DNA from 2 places in the Gilliamella sp. LMG 34359 genome. Region 1 is predicted to be linked to the other one. Evidence: riboswitches for the same ligand, from Rfam matches in the RefSeq annotation. Region 1 holds a riboswitch; the other holds the start of a gene.
What was found. A riboswitch is a leader RNA that binds a small molecule or an ion and turns the genes downstream of it on or off. The one in region 1 is predicted to bind thiamine pyrophosphate.
Positions count from the first base shown of each region.

Region 2: linked by a shared signal. The riboswitch ahead of thiB (thiamine ABC transporter substrate binding subunit) and the one ahead of thiM (hydroxyethylthiazole kinase) in region 1 are both predicted to bind thiamine pyrophosphate.

Region 1 covers NZ_OZ474906.1:1,286,349-1,296,707, reverse strand. Annotated here, with positions in the region: gene aroK (shikimate kinase AroK) at 1-187, shown strand, start outside; gene AC5LXV_RS06110 (SPOR domain-containing protein) at 254-1,114, shown strand; gene AC5LXV_RS06105 (Dam family site-specific DNA-(adenine-N6)-methyltransferase) at 1,124-1,942, shown strand; gene rpe (ribulose-phosphate 3-epimerase) at 1,982-2,659, shown strand; gene AC5LXV_RS06095 (phosphoglycolate phosphatase) at 2,652-3,347, shown strand; gene trpS (tryptophan--tRNA ligase) at 3,371-4,366, shown strand; gene trkA (Trk system potassium transporter TrkA) at 4,482-5,843, shown strand; TPP riboswitch at 5,895-5,996, shown strand; gene thiM (hydroxyethylthiazole kinase) at 6,049-6,834, shown strand; gene thiE (thiamine phosphate synthase) at 6,847-7,503, shown strand; gene thiD (bifunctional hydroxymethylpyrimidine kinase/phosphomethylpyrimidine kinase) at 7,500-8,294, shown strand; gene AC5LXV_RS06065 (hypothetical protein) at 8,435-9,562, shown strand; gene AC5LXV_RS06060 (heavy-metal-associated domain-containing protein) at 9,842-10,045, opposite strand.
Region 2 covers NZ_OZ474906.1:2,685,855-2,696,213, reverse strand. Annotated here, with positions in the region: gene AC5LXV_RS12320 (hypothetical protein) at 1-934, shown strand, start outside; gene AC5LXV_RS12315 (hypothetical protein) at 946-1,656, shown strand; gene AC5LXV_RS12310 (hypothetical protein) at 1,819-2,178, shown strand; gene AC5LXV_RS12305 (amidohydrolase family protein) at 2,375-3,391, opposite strand; gene AC5LXV_RS12300 (putative quinol monooxygenase) at 3,809-4,102, shown strand; gene argS (arginine--tRNA ligase) at 4,147-5,880, opposite strand; TPP riboswitch at 6,036-6,144, shown strand; gene thiB (thiamine ABC transporter substrate binding subunit) at 6,185-7,183, shown strand; gene thiP (thiamine/thiamine pyrophosphate ABC transporter permease) at 7,208-8,788, shown strand; gene thiQ (thiamine ABC transporter ATP-binding protein ThiQ) at 8,766-9,464, shown strand; gene AC5LXV_RS12275 (hypothetical protein) at 10,171-10,359, shown strand, end outside.

The DNA.
Region 1 (10,359 bases):
AAGAACCCAAAAAGATAAGCGTCGTCCTTTATTACAAGGTGGTAATACCCCCCGTGAACTTTATGAAGAATTAGCCGAAGAGCGTGATCCTCTTTATGAAGAGATCGCTGATATTACGATTAAGACTGATGAGCAAAGCGCTAAAGGCGTTGCTGGATATATCATTGAAAAAATAGAACAGATCTAAAAGTTTTAATTTTTCAAATCAGCTAACCATAAAGCAATCAACCTTTTGATAGGTTAAGGAGTTAACATGCGTGTAGATAAAGATGATCGTTATATGCCAGAACAATCAAATAAACAGTCTACGCTCTCATTTAACATTTCCACTTTTTTTCAGCAATATTCGAAAAAAAAGTTGATTGTTATGGGGTTAGCTTTGATCATTATTGTTTTATTGCTTAGTTTAATGATATTTCGTTCATTAAAATCTAAAACACCAACACCCTTGACGCCACCTGAAATTAATGGTGTTTCATCAACTGGAGTAGCGGATACAATCAACAATGAGCAAGCAAATGAAGGTATAAACAGTACCCAAATTGCTCAAACACCAAGTAACGCACCTAACAACAGGGGACGAGCACCTATTGATGATGTTAATGGGCAGGCACAGACTAATGGTATAACAAGTATGAGTGGTCATGGTCAAACCCATTTGCCCGCAAAGAGTGCTAAACCAAACTCGCCCACAACTGACATTAGTACGACTCACAGTAGTGGTTCATCTAATAATGATGTCACTACTAACAAACCTCAAGATCTAAATAGCAGTGATCATAAACCTGTTAGATTGAGTTCAGACAATGATGTCAAAACAGGCAAAAATTCAACTTCAATTGCCAATATTAAGGATACTCAATTTGCGATTCAATTAAGTTCATCAAGTTCAATTGATGGCTTAAAAGAATTAGTAAAAAAACATAATTTAACTAATTACCAAATATATGAAACCAAAAGAAATAATGATAAATGGTACATTTTAGTTAATGGTACATATGATTCTGCTGACGAAGCCAGAAAAGCAATTAAATCTTTACCAAGTGAAATGCAAAACAATAAGCCTTGGATTAAATCTGGCGCTACAATTAATAAAGAAAAATCAGCAAAATAGGAGTTTCCTTTGAAGAAGCGACGAGCCTTTTTAAAATGGGCTGGAGGAAAATATGAGCTTGTGGACACAATTAAGCAGTATCTACCAGAAGGAGAGCAACTTATTGAGCCCTTTGTAGGAGCTGGCTCAGTTTTTTTAAACACAAACTTCAAAAGTTATATTTTAGCTGATATCAATCACGACTTAATTGCATTATTTAAGTTGTTGCAATCTAATCCTGAACAGTTTATTAGTGATCTTAAACTGTTATTTAATCATCAGAATAATCAAGCTGAGGCTTTTTATCAACTTCGTGAAGTGTTTAACTACAGTAAAGATCAATATTTACGATCGCTGTTATTTGTTTATTTGAATCGTCACTGTTATAACGGCCTGTGTCGCTATAATAATAGTGGACTTTTTAATGTACCATTTGGTCGTTATAAGACGATCTATTTTCCTGAAAGGGAGCTTTACTATTTTGCTCAAAAAGCGCAAAAAGCTGAGTTTATTTGTACCCCTTATCATGAAGCAATGAAATTAGCGAAGCGTAATTCCGTCATTTATTGTGATCCACCTTATCTTTCACCAAATGAATCAGCGGGTTTTACTGCTTATTATTCCAATAATTTTGGCTATGAAGAGCATATGCGATTGTCACAATTGGCTGAAAGTATTGCTTATAAAAAAGATATTCCAGTACTGGTGTCAAATCATGATACTGAATATACCAGAACGTTATATAATAAAGCGCGCCATCTTTACCGAGCAGAAATGCGACGCTCAATTAGTTGTGCAGGCGAAGGACGCAAAAAAATTGATGAAATATTAGCCTTATACCAAAAATAACCTATTTTGCGTATAAGGTTTTGTTAGTAGAGGTATGTTATGAAAGAGTTTATTATTGCACCATCGATATTATCCGCTAATTTTGCTCGACTTGGTGAAGATACGCAAAAGGTATTAGACGCTGGCGCCGATGTTGTCCATTTTGATGTAATGGATAACCATTTTGTGCCAAACTTAACTATGGGCAGTATGTTTTGTAAAGCGCTTCGCGATTATGGTATTACCGCTCCAATTGATGTCCATTTGATGGTCTCCCCTGTTGAAGATTTAATTACTTCATTTGCCAAAGCTGGCGCCACCAATATCTCAATTCACCCTGAAGCCACTATTCACCTTGATCGTTCCTTGCAGTTAATTAAAGATCAGGGTTGTACGGCAGGGATTGTACTTAACCCAGCAACGCCGTTAGATCATTTAGATTATGTAATGGATAAAGTTGATATTATTTTATTAATGGGCGTGAATCCTGGTTTTGGCGGGCAATCTTTTATACCGACTACGCTTAAAAAATTACAACAAGTTAAGCAACGTATTGTCGACTCTGGAAGAAAAATTCGCTTGGAAATTGATGGCGGGGTTAAAGTTGATAATATCGCAGAAATTGCTAGAGCCGGCGCAGATATGTTTGTTGCAGGTTCAGCGATATTTGGTCAACCTGATTATAAAACTGTCATCGATGCAATGCGTAAAGAATTAGCAGGAGTTAACCATGGCTAAGTTAAATGATATTCAAGCCATCGCCTTTGATTTAGATGGAACTTTAGTTGATAGCGTGCCGGGACTTGCCTTAGCGGCACAAAAAATGTTAGCAGATTTAAAGTTAGCGACCGTAACTAATGAGCAAGTGAAAAATATGGTGGGTAATGGCATCGATGTGATGCTTGAACGAGTTTTCAAAGCGGTTGACACCAATCCAACAAAAGAATATTTTGCTGAAGCTAAACAGATATTTAGCCAGCATTATGATAAGGTTATGGATGAACAGACAACCCTGTTTCCTCATGTAGCACAGACCTTAAAAACTCTTTATGAAAATCATTACCCTTTAGCTTTAGTAACCAATAAGCCAGCGCAATTTTTACCGGCACTATTGACGTCATTAGGTATTAAAGACTATTTTTCATTGGTCCTTGGTGGTGGTGATGTGATTAAGTTAAAACCACACCCTGCCCCACTTTATCAAGTTATGGCGACGTTTGGATTATTTAGCGATCAGTTGCTATTTGTTGGGGATTCAAAGAATGATATCACTGCTGCTAAAAATGCCCATTGCCCAACTGTGGCGTTAAGCTATGGTTATAACTATGGGATCTCAATTGCAACTAGCGAACCAGATTTTTTATTTGACGATTTTAAAGAAATATTAACCCTGTTACCTCAGCCAAAAGCTGATGCAAAAAAATAATGAGTATAAGTTAGGAATAAATTATGAGTAAACCAATTGTATTTAGTGGCGCTCAGCCATCAGGAGAACTAACATTAGGCAACTACTTAGGTGCTTTAAAGAATTGGGTGTCTTTACAAAATGAATATGATTGCGTTTATTGTATCGTCAATCAACATGCGATCACAGTCCGTCAAGATCCCAATAAGTTGCGTAAAGCGACGCTTGATACACTAGCACTTTATTTGGCGTGTGGTATCGATCCACAAAAAAGTACTATTTTTGTTCAGTCACAAGTACCAGCTCACGCTGAATTAGGTTGGGCGTTAAACTGCTATACCTATTTTGGTGAATTGAGCCGTATGACGCAATTTAAAGATAAGTCATCTCGTCATTCTGAAAATATAAACGCTGGACTGTTTGATTATCCGGTGTTGATGGCGGCTGATATTTTGTTATATCAAGCTAATTTAGTTCCTGTTGGTGATGATCAGAAACAACATCTTGAGCTATCGCGTGATATTGCTATGCGCTTCAATGCGCTTTATGGGGATATATTTACCGTTCCTGAACCGTTTATTGCCAAAGTTGGTGCTCGGGTAATGTCATTACAAGATCCAAGCAAAAAAATGTCTAAATCTGATGAGAACCGTAACAATGTTATAGGGTTACTTGAGAATCCAAAAGATGTTGAGAAGAAGATTAAACGAGCGATGACCGATTCAGATGAGCCACCAGTTGTGCGTTATGATTTAAAAAATAAAGCGGGTGTATCGAATTTATTAGATATCTTAACGGGCATCACCGGCAAGCCAATTGCTGAACTTGAAAAAGAGTTTGAAGGTAAAATGTATGGTCATCTAAAAACCGAGGTGGCAACTCAAGTGATTGATATGTTAACTGGTTTACAAGCAAAATATCATCAATATCGTGATGATGAAAATTATCTTCTTTCAATTATGCAAGAAGGTGCACAAAAAGCTCGCGCTAAAGCAGAGCCAACATTGAAGAAAGTTTATGACGCAATCGGTTTTGTATAATCCCAAATAAGATTGCCATTATACGAAATAATATCGATCGGCTTTAATTGATAATTACAGTCACATTTTTGACAATAAATCATATTAAAGCCTTTTTGATTATAATAGGTTAGTTATGAAAATTATTATTCTTGGTGCCGGCCAAACCGGTAGTGCACTTGCTGAATATCTAGTAACTGAAAAACAGAATGATGTAACAGTCGTTGATGAAGATCATGATAAATTGCAATCTTTGCAAGAACGTTTTGATCTCCGAGTCATCTGTGGCAAATCGTCTTATCCGCAAGTGTTAGAGAGCGCAGGAGCTGAATCAGCCGATATGTTAGTTGCTGTGACTAACTCTGATGAAGTAAATATGATGGCTTGTCAGATTGGTCATGTAATGTTCAACATTCCACAAAAAGTCGCCCGAATCCGTGCCCCTGAATATAACGATGAAAAATACCCATTTTTTAATAAAGATTGTATCAATATTGACCATATTATCGCTCCCGAAAACTTAATCACCAATCATATTAGCCAATTAGTACAATATCCTGGCGCACTCCAGTTTGCTTCGTTTTATGATAATCGAGTCTGTTTAGTGGCTGTAACCGCTTATTATGGTGGCGCCTTAGTTGGAAGTGAACTGTCGGAACTGAAAGAGCATTTACCACATGTAGAAGCGCGGGTGGTAGCAATTTATCGTCAAAACCGCTTTATTCGACCGATTGGTTCAACTTTAATTGAAGCTGGGGATATGGTCTATTTTATTACTCCTCCTCTCAATATTAAAGCTGTAACCAGTGAACTACAACGGTTAGAAAAACCTTATAAGCGCATCATCATTAGTGGTGGCGGAGGCATAGCTGTCGCCTTAGCTAAGCGTTTAGAAAACGATTATCAAGTTAAATTAATCGAACGCAATGCTGAAAAAGCCGAATCAATTGCTGAGCAACTTATTAATACAACGGTATTACATGGTGAATCATCAGACCAAGAGTTATTATCGCAAGAGCAAGTCGAACTCACCGATCTGTTTGTGGCAGTCACCAGTGATGATGAAGCCAATATTATGTCATCCATGTTGGCAAAAAGAATGGGGGCGAAAAAAGTCATCGTGCTTATTCAACGCCAAGCCTATTTAGAGTTGATCAACGATAGTGTGATTGATATCGCAATCTCACCACAACATGCCACTATTTCAGAGCTATTAAGTCATGTTAGACAAACCGGTGTGGTTAAAGTGGTCTCACTACGTCAGGGTGAATCAGAAATTGTCGAAGTGGTTGCCAATGGTGAGGCAGAAAATTCAAAATTAGTGGGTAAAAATATCAACAGTCTAAAATTACCTTCAGGTGCGACTATTGGTGCGGTGGTGCGTGGCGAAGATGTGATTATTGTTAACACCGATTTGATGATTGAAAATGGCGATCACTTAATCATTTTCTTAGCTGATAGACGAGCCATTAGTGATATAGAAAGATTATTACAATAGCTTGTTTAAATTATAAACTCAGTTCATAATAAGAGCGTTTTTTACAAATTGGTTTTTGACTCGGGGTGTTTTTTGTTATTGCAAAAAACTGAGATTTTACCCGTTGAACCTGATCTGGATCATACCAGCGTAGGGAAGTCTTAGTCTTAATTGCTCGTTTTGACATATTCTTCCCTTAACATTACTAATTAGATAAGGATAGAATATGTCGGCCATTAAATTATTCCCAAGCCATGATGCCATCCCCTTTATTGAGCAAGTTCGCCTACAACGGCCATTAATCCATTGCATTACTAATGATGTGGTTCAGAATTTTACCGCTAATGTTCTATTGGCGATTGGCGCTTCGCCGGCGATGGTGGTTGCCGAACAGGAAGTTGAAGACTTTGTTGCCGTTGCTAGTAGTTTATTAATTAATATTGGTACGATAGATAGCCAAAGTGCCAAAAGCATGTTATTAGCTGCCGCGAAAGCAAAACAAACACAAACCCCTTGGGTACTTGATCCGGTCGCAGTTGGTTCGGCTCTGAAATACCGCACTGACATTGCCCAACAACTTTTAACCTTTTCACCCTCAGTTATTCGTGGAAATGCTTCCGAAATTCTAGCCTTAAGTGGTCAACAATCATCCTCTAAAGGACCTGATGGGCTTGATTCTACCGATTCGGCATTAAACGCGGCAAAACTATTAGCCGAAAAATATCGAACCATTGTAGCTATAACCGGCGAGATTGATTATGTCACAGATGGCAAACAAATTTATAGCATTGTTGGGGGGGATATCGCCCTAACCCGAGTAACTGGTACAGGTTGCTCATTATCAGCAATGGTGGCCGCATTTATCGCCGCTAGTAAAGATCGTTTAGCCGCAACCGCCTCTGCTTGTTTTATGATGAAGAAAGCCGGTGAACTTGCTAACAAACAGTCAGGTCTAGGCACTTTTGCTATGGCAATAATTGACCAACTTTCGCTATTTAAGCAAAATCACTAATAAGGATATTTGATGAAAAAGCAACTGGATTTAACCCTCTACTTAGTGCTTGATCCGCTATTATGTGGAGGCATAAATGGCATGGTTAATACCACAAAAATTGCTGTCGAAAATGGTGTTACCGCGGTGCAATTACGCTCAGAACAAGATTACTCAGGTAAAAATTGGTATCACGCCGCCCTAGCGTTAAAAGAGGTATTAAGCAATACCCCAGTGCCATTATTGATTAATGATCATGTCGATATTGCTTTAGCCATTGATGCCGATGGTGTTCATGTTGGACAAAGTGATCTACCGGTCGAAGTGACCCGCCGCTTAATTGGTAATGATAAGTGGTTAGGACTTTCGGTTTCTAATCTAGTACAACTGGAGAGTGTTCCTTGGCAATTGGTCGATTATCTGGGCATTGGCCCAATCTTTCCAACCACCACCAAAAAAGATGCCGCAACAGCAACAGGTATTGACCAATTGACTGAACTGGTTAGCACCAAACAATGCCCGGCAGTAGCTATTGGTGGCATAGGAGTAAATAATTTAACCGAAGTGGTACAAACAGGTATTGAAGGTATTGCGGTAGTTTCGGCAATTTGTGGTCAAGCCGATATTGCTAAGGCTACATCTGACCTAATTAAAAAAATAAGACAAGCAAAAGAGGAAATAGGAGTATGACAACAGTTGCATTAACTATAGCCGGTAGTGATCCTAGTGGTGGGGCCGGTATTCAAGCGGATCTAAAAGCATTTTCGGCACTTGGCGCTTATGGTATGTCGGTAATTACCGCATTAACCGCGCAAAGTACCCAGGGTGTTAATGGCGTGCACGCCGTTCCACCTGACTTTGTCGAAGCACAATTTAATACCCTTTATCAAGATATCCATATTGATAGCGTGAAAATTGGCATGTTGATGAATAAAGAGATTGTCAGCTCGGTTGCTCACCTATTAAACGCTAATCCTATTGCCAATATTGTGCTTGATACCGTAATGATTGCTAAAGGTGGCCATCCATTACTAAAAGCAGATGCCATTTCTGCTATTCGAGATCGGTTATTACCATTAGCTACCATCATAACCCCTAACCTTCCTGAAGCTGCTGCTTTGCTTGATTGTCAGGAGGCTAAAAACGAAGATGAAATGCAACGACAGGGTTATAAGTTACTCAAATTAGGCTGTCAGGCAGTATTAATGAAAGGCGGACATTTGCCAAGCCAAGAAAGTCCTGATTATCTAATCACTGACAATAAAATTATCAGAATGACTTCAGCGAGAATCGCCACTAAAAATACCCATGGTACAGGTTGCACGTTATCGGCAGCAATTGCTGCATTGTTACCGAAACATAATCTAGAAGAAGCGGTAAAACAAGCCAAAAACTACCTACAAGGCGCTATTGAGCATGCGGATAGTTTGAAAGTTGGTAAAGGAATTGGACCTACTCACCATTTTTATCAATGGTGGTAACTACAAATGTTCAATTTTAGTAATTAAATAAATTACTAATTAAGTTGTTTTTTAAATGAGATAATGTATTTTTAAACAATTTTAAATTAATTTTTGAGAGGAATTAATTTATACTTTGATAGACATTGAAGAAATATTAAATGGAATTAAAAGTTTATAATAATATGGTTTATATAAAATATCTTATCTCTGTTGTTTTGCTTTTCCCATGCTTGGTATTAGCAATTGATTTAGATGGTCTTAAGGCAAATATCGATAAATATGATGTCGAATTAAATTTTAAAGATGGCGGTGATCTCGATCTTCTTATTGAAAATGAAGAAATTAACAATATAGAGTTATTACAAAAAAGAGCGACAGTTGATTTTTACTTTAAAATGATATTTTCCTATAAAAAAGGTCAAGGATTGAAACCAACTGGTATAAATATTTATAGTAAAAAAAGTGGTCAATTACTTCAAACTATCACTAATTTGCAAGGAATCGACTGGTCAGTATCAGAAATTGACTCTGACTATTTTAAAGCAAATATTGATAAATATGATGTCGATTTAGATTTTTATGATGATGGGTATATCTCTTTTCCTATTAAGAATGAAGAAATTAACAATATAGAGTTATTACAAAAAAGATCGACAGATGATTTTTATTTTAAAATGATACTTTCCTATAAAAAAGGTCAAGGATTGAAACCAACAGGTTTAAATATTTATAGTAAGAAAAGTGGCCAATTATTTCAAACTATCAATAATTTAAAAGGATTTGACTTTTTGGGGGAATATTCAATAGGTGCGGTTAACCATATTGATGATAGCTATCGGTTTGCTCCAGATTATTTTGACCATAATGGAATAGAAATCGACTATAATTTTGATGGTAATTATAATGATTTTTACATAGCCAGAGCAGTTGATGATATGGAAGATGCCCCCATCATTTATCGTTACTATTCTTATGATAAGAAGAAAAATAAGTTCATTTATCTCAATTTAGATGGTCGTTATATCGATTTTGATTCCAATAAAAAAATAGCAAAAAGGAAAAAAATTTGTGAAATTAATAACTATTCCGCAGTTATTTTAAATGAAACTTATCGTTTCAAAGCAGAAAGCAGTAACTATACTTTAACGAATTCAACCTGTACTTATAAAGAATATGAGTCTTTTAGAGGTGTTGAAGGACAAGCTTTTAAAATTTCTCGTCAATGTTCACAGAAAGAAAAAAATTTTTGTATTAAAGAAAACGAACTAGATAAAGATTTTGATTAATTAGTTATAAAATATAACATTAAATTATTTTTATAAACATTACTAAATAGCAAATCGCCTTGCAATATTATTAATATTGAGAGTAATAAGCAGTGGTGTTTTAGCTGAACGCTATATTAACTAAAGACTCATTTATACTTCATCAACAATCCAAATCGATGAAGTATATGAAAAACCGTTTAATATCCTGTTTAATATAGCCAATTTATTGGTTGTGAGCATCATCTAATAGTTAGGCGATCATTATAATCGCCTAACGTTTAGTGATGCTAAATGTCTTTAATATGCAATACCTACAAACTCAAATCCGGCTTCATTGATTGCGGCAATAGCTGCTTCTTGCGAAATAGTACCACCTTCAATATCAACCTCACGCTTGGTCAAATCAACAGTAACTTTCGCTTTAGGATCAATATCATTAATTGCTTTAGTGATGGTTTTAACACAATGTTGGCAACTCATATTATCAACTATTAATTTCATCGTTAACCCCTTTTGGTTATTAAATAATTTCAGATGGTTATGCCGCAAAATTAGGGTATCCCCCTAATTAAAATTGCTTGCTAAGTAAAGTATTTATATTACGCCAATAAACCGACAAAAAAAATAGAAAATCATCATGTCATTGTCCTCCACCCTAAGCTTAGTAACAGGGTCTACATTAGACTTACCGGTAATTGACTGAACGAGATTGGCTTTTTTCCAGCTTTTTCGTAACGGTTTAAAATGAGCAAAACAAGCTGATTATTGAGTAGGAGAATTATTTCCAATCAATAATCAACAAGCTCTCCTCTGGT
Region 2 (10,359 bases), 1.4 Mb from region 1:
GTCTTACTACAGTTATAAAAATATTGCTACTTTATATAAAAATGCTAATACCAAATATATGCAGATTGCCGCTAAAGATTTCTATGATCAAGGTAGAAATTTCGAAAAACAGAAAGATTATAACGCTGCGTCTGAGGCATTTAGTCAAGCATCATCAGTATATCAACCACTAGGTAAATATAAAGACAGTGATAAACGCGCTTATGATAATGCTAAAAAACACGCTACTTTAATGGCCGAAGAGGCTTATCAAACAGCTAAAAAACTGGCAAAAGGCGCTGACAGCCGCTCAACTTTTCGTTCAGTTGGCGAATATTATTGGCAAGCCGCAGACGTATATAGTCGTTTTGGACGTTATAAAGATGCAGCTTCTTTAGCTGAAAAGTATCATAATAAAGGTTTAATATCGGTTTATTTTCATTCTGACGATCTCTGTTCTGATGTAGGCTCAGCTTTTTCTGCTGATTATCTCTACTTTGTCAGTTCTTTATCTAGTGCAGATGTCATAATTAGTGTGACTTGTAATAGCCGTTATTACTCCCCTCAACAATCGTATAACATGGAAATAAAACGCGAAAAAGTATTTGATAAATATGTAGAACAGACCGATGATCAAGGGCATACAACTCAGGTCGAAACTTTTAAAGAAGTGTCTTACAACGAGTCAACCAGAACTTATCGCAATAGCTTAACATTATCGACTGAAGTAAGCGTTAGAGGACTTATTAGTTCAAGTAGCTCATTTACTATAGAAAAATCTTCAGAAAAATATGAGGTTAATTATTGGGGTGGAGATGTACCTTCACATGTACATGACTATAACGAAGGTGTTTTAGAATCTCCAGATGAATTAGAACAAAGAGCTAAAAGCGAACAAAGCAGTCAATTAAGATCAATAATTGAAAGTATTGTTAAAGATCTTTCATACCTATAAAGGACAACTTTATGAAAATTAAAAAATTAATGAAAATTATTTTGGCCTCTTTATCAATATTTCTATTAGTTGCTTGTGCCCACCAACGCACATATCAAGATGCTTATGAAGAAGGAAACTTTCTGCAAAGCATCAATCTATTAGCGGGAACAATAGAAGAAAAGAGTGAAGGAAATTTTAAGCAAACTGATGTAGAAAAACTGCATGAGTTAGTGGCTGAAATGATGAATAAATATGAGACTGAATTAGCGAATACCATTAAATCTGATTATGAAAACCGCATTGAAATCTATCAAAAATTATTAGAGATGTCCCTGCGTTTGACTAATCATTATTATAGTCCGCAATTAGCCTTCTTTTTGGATAAATATTCAAGTGAAGGTTTAAAACAAAAATTAGCTAATATTTATATTGAACAAGCAAACGCTATCCTCGCTATATATCCTGGAGATTATGAGAAAAGAGCAATTTTATATAAAAAATCATTAGATTGGTATTATGATAAAGATATCGAAAAAGCTTATATTTACTCTGATACTAGATACCGGCAACTTGAGGCAGAAGTATTATACAAACTTGCCAAACAACAAATACAATTAGGAGATTATAGTACAGCGGTAACTTGTTTTAGAACGATTATCGATATTTATAAGCCTTTAGGTCATTACAAAGACACTAAAGAATTAACTAATTACTATGAAAAAAAAATGATCAAACGTTAAGCTTATAATTGATATTCACAAGGTGAAAATACAGCTAAAGATGCGATACGACATTATTAATATCGACAGGCAGCAACAAATATTTATGCAAAGTATGGTAATTATCGAGATTCGCAACAAAAAGCAATAAGTTATGCTGACCAAGGTAAAATAAGACTATAGGTGACAGGTAATACAAATTCATTTTCTAATTTTGTTGAAGATTATTTCAAAAATGATGATGCTATTATGTTAGTTAACAACAGCAGAAATAGTGACATTACTATTAATCTTAGCGAAGATGAGCGATATTCGGATGATGGTGGTTCAGTAACAAATGACACTAAAAAGAATGGTGAAAAAGAATATAATTTACAAACTGGAACATTGGTAAATAATTATAGTTTAAACCTTAGCGTATATCTTTTTGAATTAAACGGTTATTCTGAGAGATTTTCAGCTGAAAAAAGTTCAAGACAAGTTAAGTATACCTATACTGGTGATAAACCTAGTTACGAATTTGATAGTACAGACGGTAATTAATATTCTCGTAGTGAATTAAGACAACAAGCAGAGGATGATATAAAATCAAGTTTTAGCAATTACCTTTCTAGGCTTTCTTCAGCAATTCATCAATTATAAATAACAATCAATAAATATAATCCCACTCAGTTATTCTCTAGGTGGGATTTTTATTTTTAAAGATGACTAAATCTCAGTTAAATTTTTAATCAAACAATTATTCAATGCCTAATACCATTCGCCCATTTTTGGTGGCAACATTTACCACATTATCTAAATCTGTATAACGACAGCCAGTGACTAATAATTTAAGCTCTTCCCACATATTACCGGTTGAAAAAGGTAACATATAATCACTGACGTTATCAGTCCCAATTGCCACCGGTATCCCGGCGGCAGCAAGTTCATCGACTGGCGTTAATGAATTGCGGGTTGGGCCATGTTCTTCACGGCGTGGGCTATCAATCCAAGCAAATGGGCAAGCAATTACCATCATTTTAGCTTCTTTCATTTTTTGGTAGAGTTTTTGACGATATTGCAAACTATGAGCAGTAATTGAAATACTATGAATGGCCACCACGCGACCATGCATATTATGCTCAATGGTTTTATCAGTTAATTGTTCGGTTTCGATCTCATCCGATGAATTAAATTGGTCAACATGCACATGCACCATCTTGCCTAATGATTTACCGGTCTGCATTAACACATCTAAATGTTTAAGTCCCATTCCTTCACCATGATCGCGCTCATCACGACGAGGTAAACCACCGATAATATCGACTAAATCAGCGCCTTTATCAAACCAATAACGTGCTTCTTTATCAATTACCCCTTTGAGGGTTTGGTTGACTAATTTAATGATAATGTCACTTTTATAGGTCTCACGCGCTCGCAACGCTCCTCGAATTGCGCGCTCTTCAGCAATCGGGTCGATATCGACAAACGACCCCATGGCAGTTACACCTTGTTCAATCATACGCTCAACCGCCATGCTAAAATGCCGGTAATAATCATCTTCGGTCATTGCCGCTTTGACTTTATCCAGCGTATCCCATTTTTCAATCAGAGTTTGTTTTTGATAGACATCAAAACTATCGACAGTGATTGTAAAAGCACGATCAGCATGCATATGTGAATTAACCCAACCACCATTTTGCTTAATTTTATTCATCAAATATGCTTTTAAACTTTGGTCTCGACTGGTTGATAACATTGTTTTATTATCGGTCATAATGTGCCTCTACAATTCAGTTACTATTAAGATTTAAATCGACAAAAAAAATCCTCCAAAAAGGAGGATCAAAATGACTTACACGGGTTATTGTTTGCGATGACTAAATTATTATTTTTCATAGAATATTTATTGCTAGGTTCTAATAAGTTGTCGAGAATTCTAATGTTTTTATTGATAAGATCAAGTACTTTAATTTTAAAAATATCTAAATAAATGAAATGGTTAAAGTATTATTTTTGAGATTATTTAACAGCAAAATAGTTTTTTGCGCTCAGCGATGGGCAATTATTAAATTTTACCACTCTAACTTATTATTTAATACTAAGTATCGTGGTCGAAAAAATGAGATTAGCATAAAAACGATTTATTAATTATAGTGTGAATCATAAATTAATTTGTTCTAAAGGAAAATATATGACACCACTCAATATTATAGCCACAATTACGGTTAAACCAGAATTTCAAGAGGCATTTACCCCTATTTTTAAACGATTAGTTACTGGTAGTCGAGCTGAAGCAGGTTGCTTGCGTTATGAGCTTAATCAAAGTATTGAAAATCCGAATGTTTATATTGTAGTAGAAAGGTGGCAATCACAGCAGGCGATCGACTTACACAATACCACTGCGCATTTTGTTGAATTCGCCAATTTTGCAAAGGATCATGTTGATGGATTATCGATTTCAGTCGTTAAACAGGTCGACATCTAATAGGTAAAATCACCGACACTCAAAAGTGTCGGTGGCTTATCATATTACATCTTATCAACCGTTTTGATACCCAGCATATCCAAACCGGTCTTAAGCGTTTTCGCGGTTAAAGAGGCCAGTTTTAAACGGCTCAGTTTCAACTCTTCATTTTCAGCCGCTAAAATAGGGCAGTGCTCATAGAAACTGGAGAATAGAGTCGCTATATCATACAAATAAGCACAAAGCACATGTGGAGTTCCCTCTGCGGCGACGTTGGAAATCGTTTCATCAAATTGAATTAATCGAATGGCTAAGGCACGCTCTTTGTCGGTACTTAAATTGATATTACCTGTTAAGCTATTTTCACTGATATTAGATTTTCTAAATACCGAAAGTACACGAGTATAAGCATATTGCAAATAAGGCGCGGTATTGCCTTCAAATGACAACATATTATCCCAATCAAATACATAATCGGTGGTACGATTTTTCGATAGATCAGCATATTTCACGGCACCAATTGCCACCGCATCAACCACTTGAGCCAGTTCCGCTGTAGAAAGCTCAGGATTCTTACTTTTAATTAAGGCTTCTGCACGTTCAGTTGCCTCATCAAGTAGATCATTTAATTTAACGGTATCACCGGAACGAGTTTTAAACGGTTTGCCATCTTTACCAAGCATCATACCAAACATATGGTGTTCTAGTTTCAACGATTCTGGAACATATTTAGCTTTATGGACAATCGTCCAAACTTGTTCTAAATGTTGATGTTGACGAGAATCAGTATAATAAAGAATACGATCAGCGTGTAACGTTTCATAACGGTATTTAGCACAAGCGATATCGGTTGTTGCATATAGGTAGCCACCATCACGTTTTTGGATGATAACGCCCATCGGTTCGCCTTCTTTATTTTTATACTCATCTAAAAATACCACAATGGCGCCTTCACTCTCAACGGCTAATTTTTTCTGTTTTAAATCGGCAACAATACCCGGTAGCATACTGTTATAAATGCTTTCGCCCATGGTATCTTCAACTGTTAATGTTACATTTAATCGTTTATAAGTTGCGATGTTTTGTGTCATGGTAATATCAACAAGCTTACGCCACATATCACGACAATACTCATCGCCACCTTGGAGTTTAACTACATAATTTCGTGCTTTTTCAGCAAAGACTTCATCTTCATCATAATGTTTTTTAGCAGCACGATAGAAAGATTCTAAATCCGACAGTTGCATATCGTTGGCATGTTCATTTTGCATCTTTTCCAGATAAGCAATCAACATACCAAATTGAGTACCCCAATCACCAACATGGTTAGCTCGAATAACATTGTGACCTAAGAAAGATAATACCCGCACACTGGCATCACCAATAATGGTTGAGCGTAAATGACCAACGTGCATCTCTTTGGCAACGTTTGGTGCAGAGTAATCAACCACAATGGTTTGCGGTTTGGCTGGTAAGGTAATATTCAGTTTATCACTACTTAAAGCCAATTCGTTCTGATCGGCAATCCAACTATCTTTTAAAAAGATATTAATAAAACCGGGACCTGCAATTTCCACTTTATCGGCAATATCATCAATATCAAGATGTTGCAAAACCTTCTCTGCCAATGCTCGTGGTGGCATAGCCAATTTTTTAGCGGTAGACATGATACCATTAGCTTGATAGTCACCAAATTGAACTTTAGCTGATTGCTTGATTAAAGCATCACAATTTTTATCGGCACCTGCCATAATCATTGCTTGGGAAACTCGTTGCGTTAGTAATTGTTGAATATTCACACTATACCTAATCGATAAGAAATAAATGAGGCATATAATACCGACAAACGTAACAATTGTCACTGATTGGCTGATATCTAACATCTATTGCGCAATTATCTGGCTATCGACAAAACGCTTGTTTACAATTCTACTTGCTCACACTAAACTATTTATTGTTCTCAACGGGGTGCCCTGGAGGGCTGAGAGTGTCAGAGTGACTGACATAACTCGTCGAACCTGAACTGGATAATGCCAGCGGAGGGATTTGAGTTAATATATCTGCTCAAACCTTTTGTCTTTTACTAATTACTTTGGAGGCAAAATGTTTCGTAAAAACTTTTTACTATCTGTTATTTTTTCCTTATCACTGTTTAGCCAATTAGCCAATGCTGAACTTCCTACCTTAACCGTATATAGCTATAACTCATTTATGTCACAATGGGGGCCGGGTGAGGTGATAAAAAAAGGGTTTGAAGCGCAGTGCAACTGCCAGCTTGATGTTGTCACTTTAGGTGATGGGGTTTCGGTTTTAAATCGTATTCGCCTTGAAGGTGATAAAACTAATGCTGATGTTATTTTAGGACTTGATAATAACTTGTTAGAACAGGCAAAACAAGCCAATCTGCTTATTCCACATCAAATCGCTAAACCGGACAATCTTAATACCAATTGGTGGGACGATAGCTTTATGCCTTATGATTTTGGGTATTTTGCTTTTATCTACAATATAGACAAAGTCAAAAATCCACCTCACTCTTTACATGAACTGGTCGACAATAAAGCGGGTTGGAAGATCATCTATCAAGATCCAAGAACTAGCACGCCAGGACTCGGTTTACTCTTTTGGATGAAAAAAGTGTATGGTGACAATGCAGCAAATGCATGGCAACAAGTGGCTAAAAACACCGTAACTGTTACTAAAGGTTGGAGTGAAGCTTATGGCATGTTCTTAAAAGGTGAGGCCGATTTGGTACTCAGCTATAATACCTCTCCGGTGGCGCATATCATGAACGAAAATGATCGCCATTATCAAGCGGCTATTTTTGATGAAGGACATTATCGTCAAGTAGAGGTGGCAGGTATCATAAAATATAGTCAAGAGGTCGACTTAGCTCGACAATTTTTACGCTATTTACTCACGCCAGAAGTGCAACGCCAATTTGCTGAAAAAAATGTGATGTATCCAATTATTAAAACCGATATCCCTAATGCCTTTGCACAAATTAATTCGGTAAATAGATCGCTAGAATTTAAACCAGAAGAGATCGAAAAACATCAGAAAGCTTGGATTCGAGAGTGGCAATCGGCAATTAGTAAATAGTTTTGCCTTAGAACTGTACTACCAATGTTAAAATTTAAATCGTTACTACCGGGAATCAGTGCTGCTAGCTTAATTCTTATTATATTAGGCTCAGCACTCATTGCTATCTGGCGATTTGCCTTACAATCAGGTAATGTAGCGATCTATCTAGATAGCTATGTACTGCATATCGTTTGGATCACCTTTTATCAAGCTTTATTATCGACAATACTTTCGCTTACATCGGCAATCCTAATGGCTAAAGCTCTCTCCTTAATTGAGTTTAAAGGTAAACGATTATTGATAAAGTTAATGCCAGTTACCTTTATTCTGCCGGCCTTAGTGGTGGTGACAGGATTATTATCGGTGTACGGTCAACAAGGGGTACTGGCTTACTTGTGCCAACTACTGCATATACCATTCTCATTTTCAATTTATGGATTAAAAGGAATTTTATTGGCGCATGTTTTTTTAAATTTTCCTTACGCATGCGCGCTATTTTATCAAACGTTAAACAGTGTTCCTATTGAACAAAGACAGCTCGCTGCACAACTTAACTTTTCAACCTTTACCTTTTTTAAATTACTCGAGTGGCCTTTACTTCGTAGACAAATATTGCCTATGGCGGCACTTATTTTTATGCTCTGCTTTTCGAGTTTTGCCATTGTCCTCGCTCTTGGCGGAGGCCCTAAATATACCACGTTAGAAGTGGCTATCTATCAAGCAGTGCGTGACTTTGACCTATTACAAGCAGCATTGCTTGCTTGTGTGCAGTTGCTTTGCTGTGTGGCGTTTATCGGTTTAATGCAAAAAATCAACAAAACTGGAACAAAATTTACTGTCACATTTAGTGACACAAACTATCGATTACCGACAGCCAATTGGCTAAAAGTTATCAGTATGTTTGTTATCATCAGCGGTGGACTATTTATCTTTTTACCAATGCTCACCATATTGATTCAAGGTATCTTTTTTTTCCGAATTTCATTGTTAACATTCATGTTACTACAAGCGTTACTGTTTTCAATCGTTATCGCTTTTGGCTCTGCCATGATTGCGATGTTACTTGGTTTGTTGTTGCTGTGGACAAATAGTCGACTGTTAATCAATCAGCAGCGTCAAATAAGCAATCGATTGATGCTGATAGCCTCACTTATCTTAGCCATACCGAGCATGGTATTGGCATCTGGACTATTTTTATTGCTATTTGGTTATAGCAATAACACGGTTTTTATCTGTTTATTAATTATGTTATGTAATGGATTAATCGCCTTACCTTTTATTCTAAAAAATTTAGCCATGCCATTGTATGACATCACAGCGCGTTATTGGCAGTTAACTCAGTCATTGAATATTAATGGTGTAGCCCATTTTTATTTAGTGGACTTTAAAGGATTGAAAAGTAAAATGTTAATGAGTTTTGCTTTTGCTGCAGTGTTATCATTGGGTGATTTTGGAGTAATAGCACTATTTGGTGGGCAGTCAGTTGCCACGTTACCTTATTATCTTTATCAACAGATATCGCATTATCATTACCAAGAAAGTATAGTAACAGCAACGATTTTATTACTTTTATCATTTAGTTTATTAGTTGTGATGGATTATGATCGAACTTCAAAAAATTGAATATCATTATAATGACTTCAAAATGCACTTTGCGCTAAATATTGCCGCTAAAGAACGAGTTGTTATTGTTGGTCCAAGTGGGGCAGGTAAAAGTACTTTACTCAGTTTAATTGCTGGATTTATTTTTCCTAACTCAGGGCAAATAATTCTAAATCAGCAGAATGTTACCTCAACTTTACCTGGCAAACGCCCTGTATCAATGCTATTTCAGAATAATAATTTATTTAGCCATCTCACTGTTGAACAAAATATAGCCTTAGGCATTAAACCCACATTAAAACTTAGTCGAACCGAACAAACCACAATTGACGATATTTTAGTTCGCATAGGACTAGAGGGCTTTAACCAACGCTATCCGGAACAACTATCAGGAGGGCAACGTCAACGAGTAGCATTGGCACGCTGTCTAATACAACATCGCCCTATATTATTATTAGATGAACCATTTTCTGCCCTTGACCAAGCATTACGTTTTGAAATGTTAGCCCTGGTCAATCAAGTTTGCTCAGAATTTAATCTTACCTTAATGATGGTCTCTCACTATTTGGATGATTCTCTTAACCACTTCTCACGCTGCTTAGTTATTGAAAATGGCAAGATTATTTTTAATGCAGCACCGAATCATCTGAAACAAAACGAAAATCAGAGGATTGCCAGGTTATTGGGTTTTAGATGATACTAATATCCTTGTTCAGATTATTAAAAGTCAAGTCAGATCATAACTTAAAGACTTTAATTGACAGATTAACTAATTGGAATAATGAAAAAATAACTTATATCAATTGTTTGATATTAACTTAGTAAAAAATAATTTAACACCAATACTTTCATCTTTTTATCGAGCTGAGCTTGCATTTATGACATCAATTAATCTTAAGTAATCTTTCAAGTTATATCTCGAAATTTTCCTGACAAATCTTTAATGTTTTAGCTTTTAAAAGTGTATGTAGCTTTTATAAAACGTAATATCAAAAGTCGAATATTAAGGCTTAAAAATGAAAAATTTTTTAGTTATAGCCAATATTAAATGATTAATTTTTCACAAAAATCTTGACGAACTCAATAAGTTAATTTTTTAAAATAGTTGCATAGTTATTTAAAATCATTATACTTCTTACCCCTCAAAGGTTAGTAGCCCACCATTTTAATTAAAAATCAAACAAAACATAAAGTTAAATGACATGGATGTCGAAATGAATTATAATTTTAAAAGCACAATATGGATAACCTATAACTTAAATTCGTTAAAGTTAAGCTCGCAAACTTTATATTTCGCTATAATTTATTTTTTATCGAAATTGCATGAAATTGCGCGGGTTTTATCGCAATCCTTGCAATGTTCCTTTTTATCTCGGCAGATGCTTTCAAGGTTAATGTTTGTTTTGCCGTTAATAGCTTCCTATTCTAGTCTGGCATTAACCTCTAAAACGTCAAATATAATTAATGGTAGTGCCCCATATTTAACCTTCGACGGTGGTCGCTCTCCGGCAAAAAATATTGACGCACTACTCGAAATATCTCTTTCGAATGGAGATAAATTTACCCCTACAAGCAATAATTCAAGTTTAACC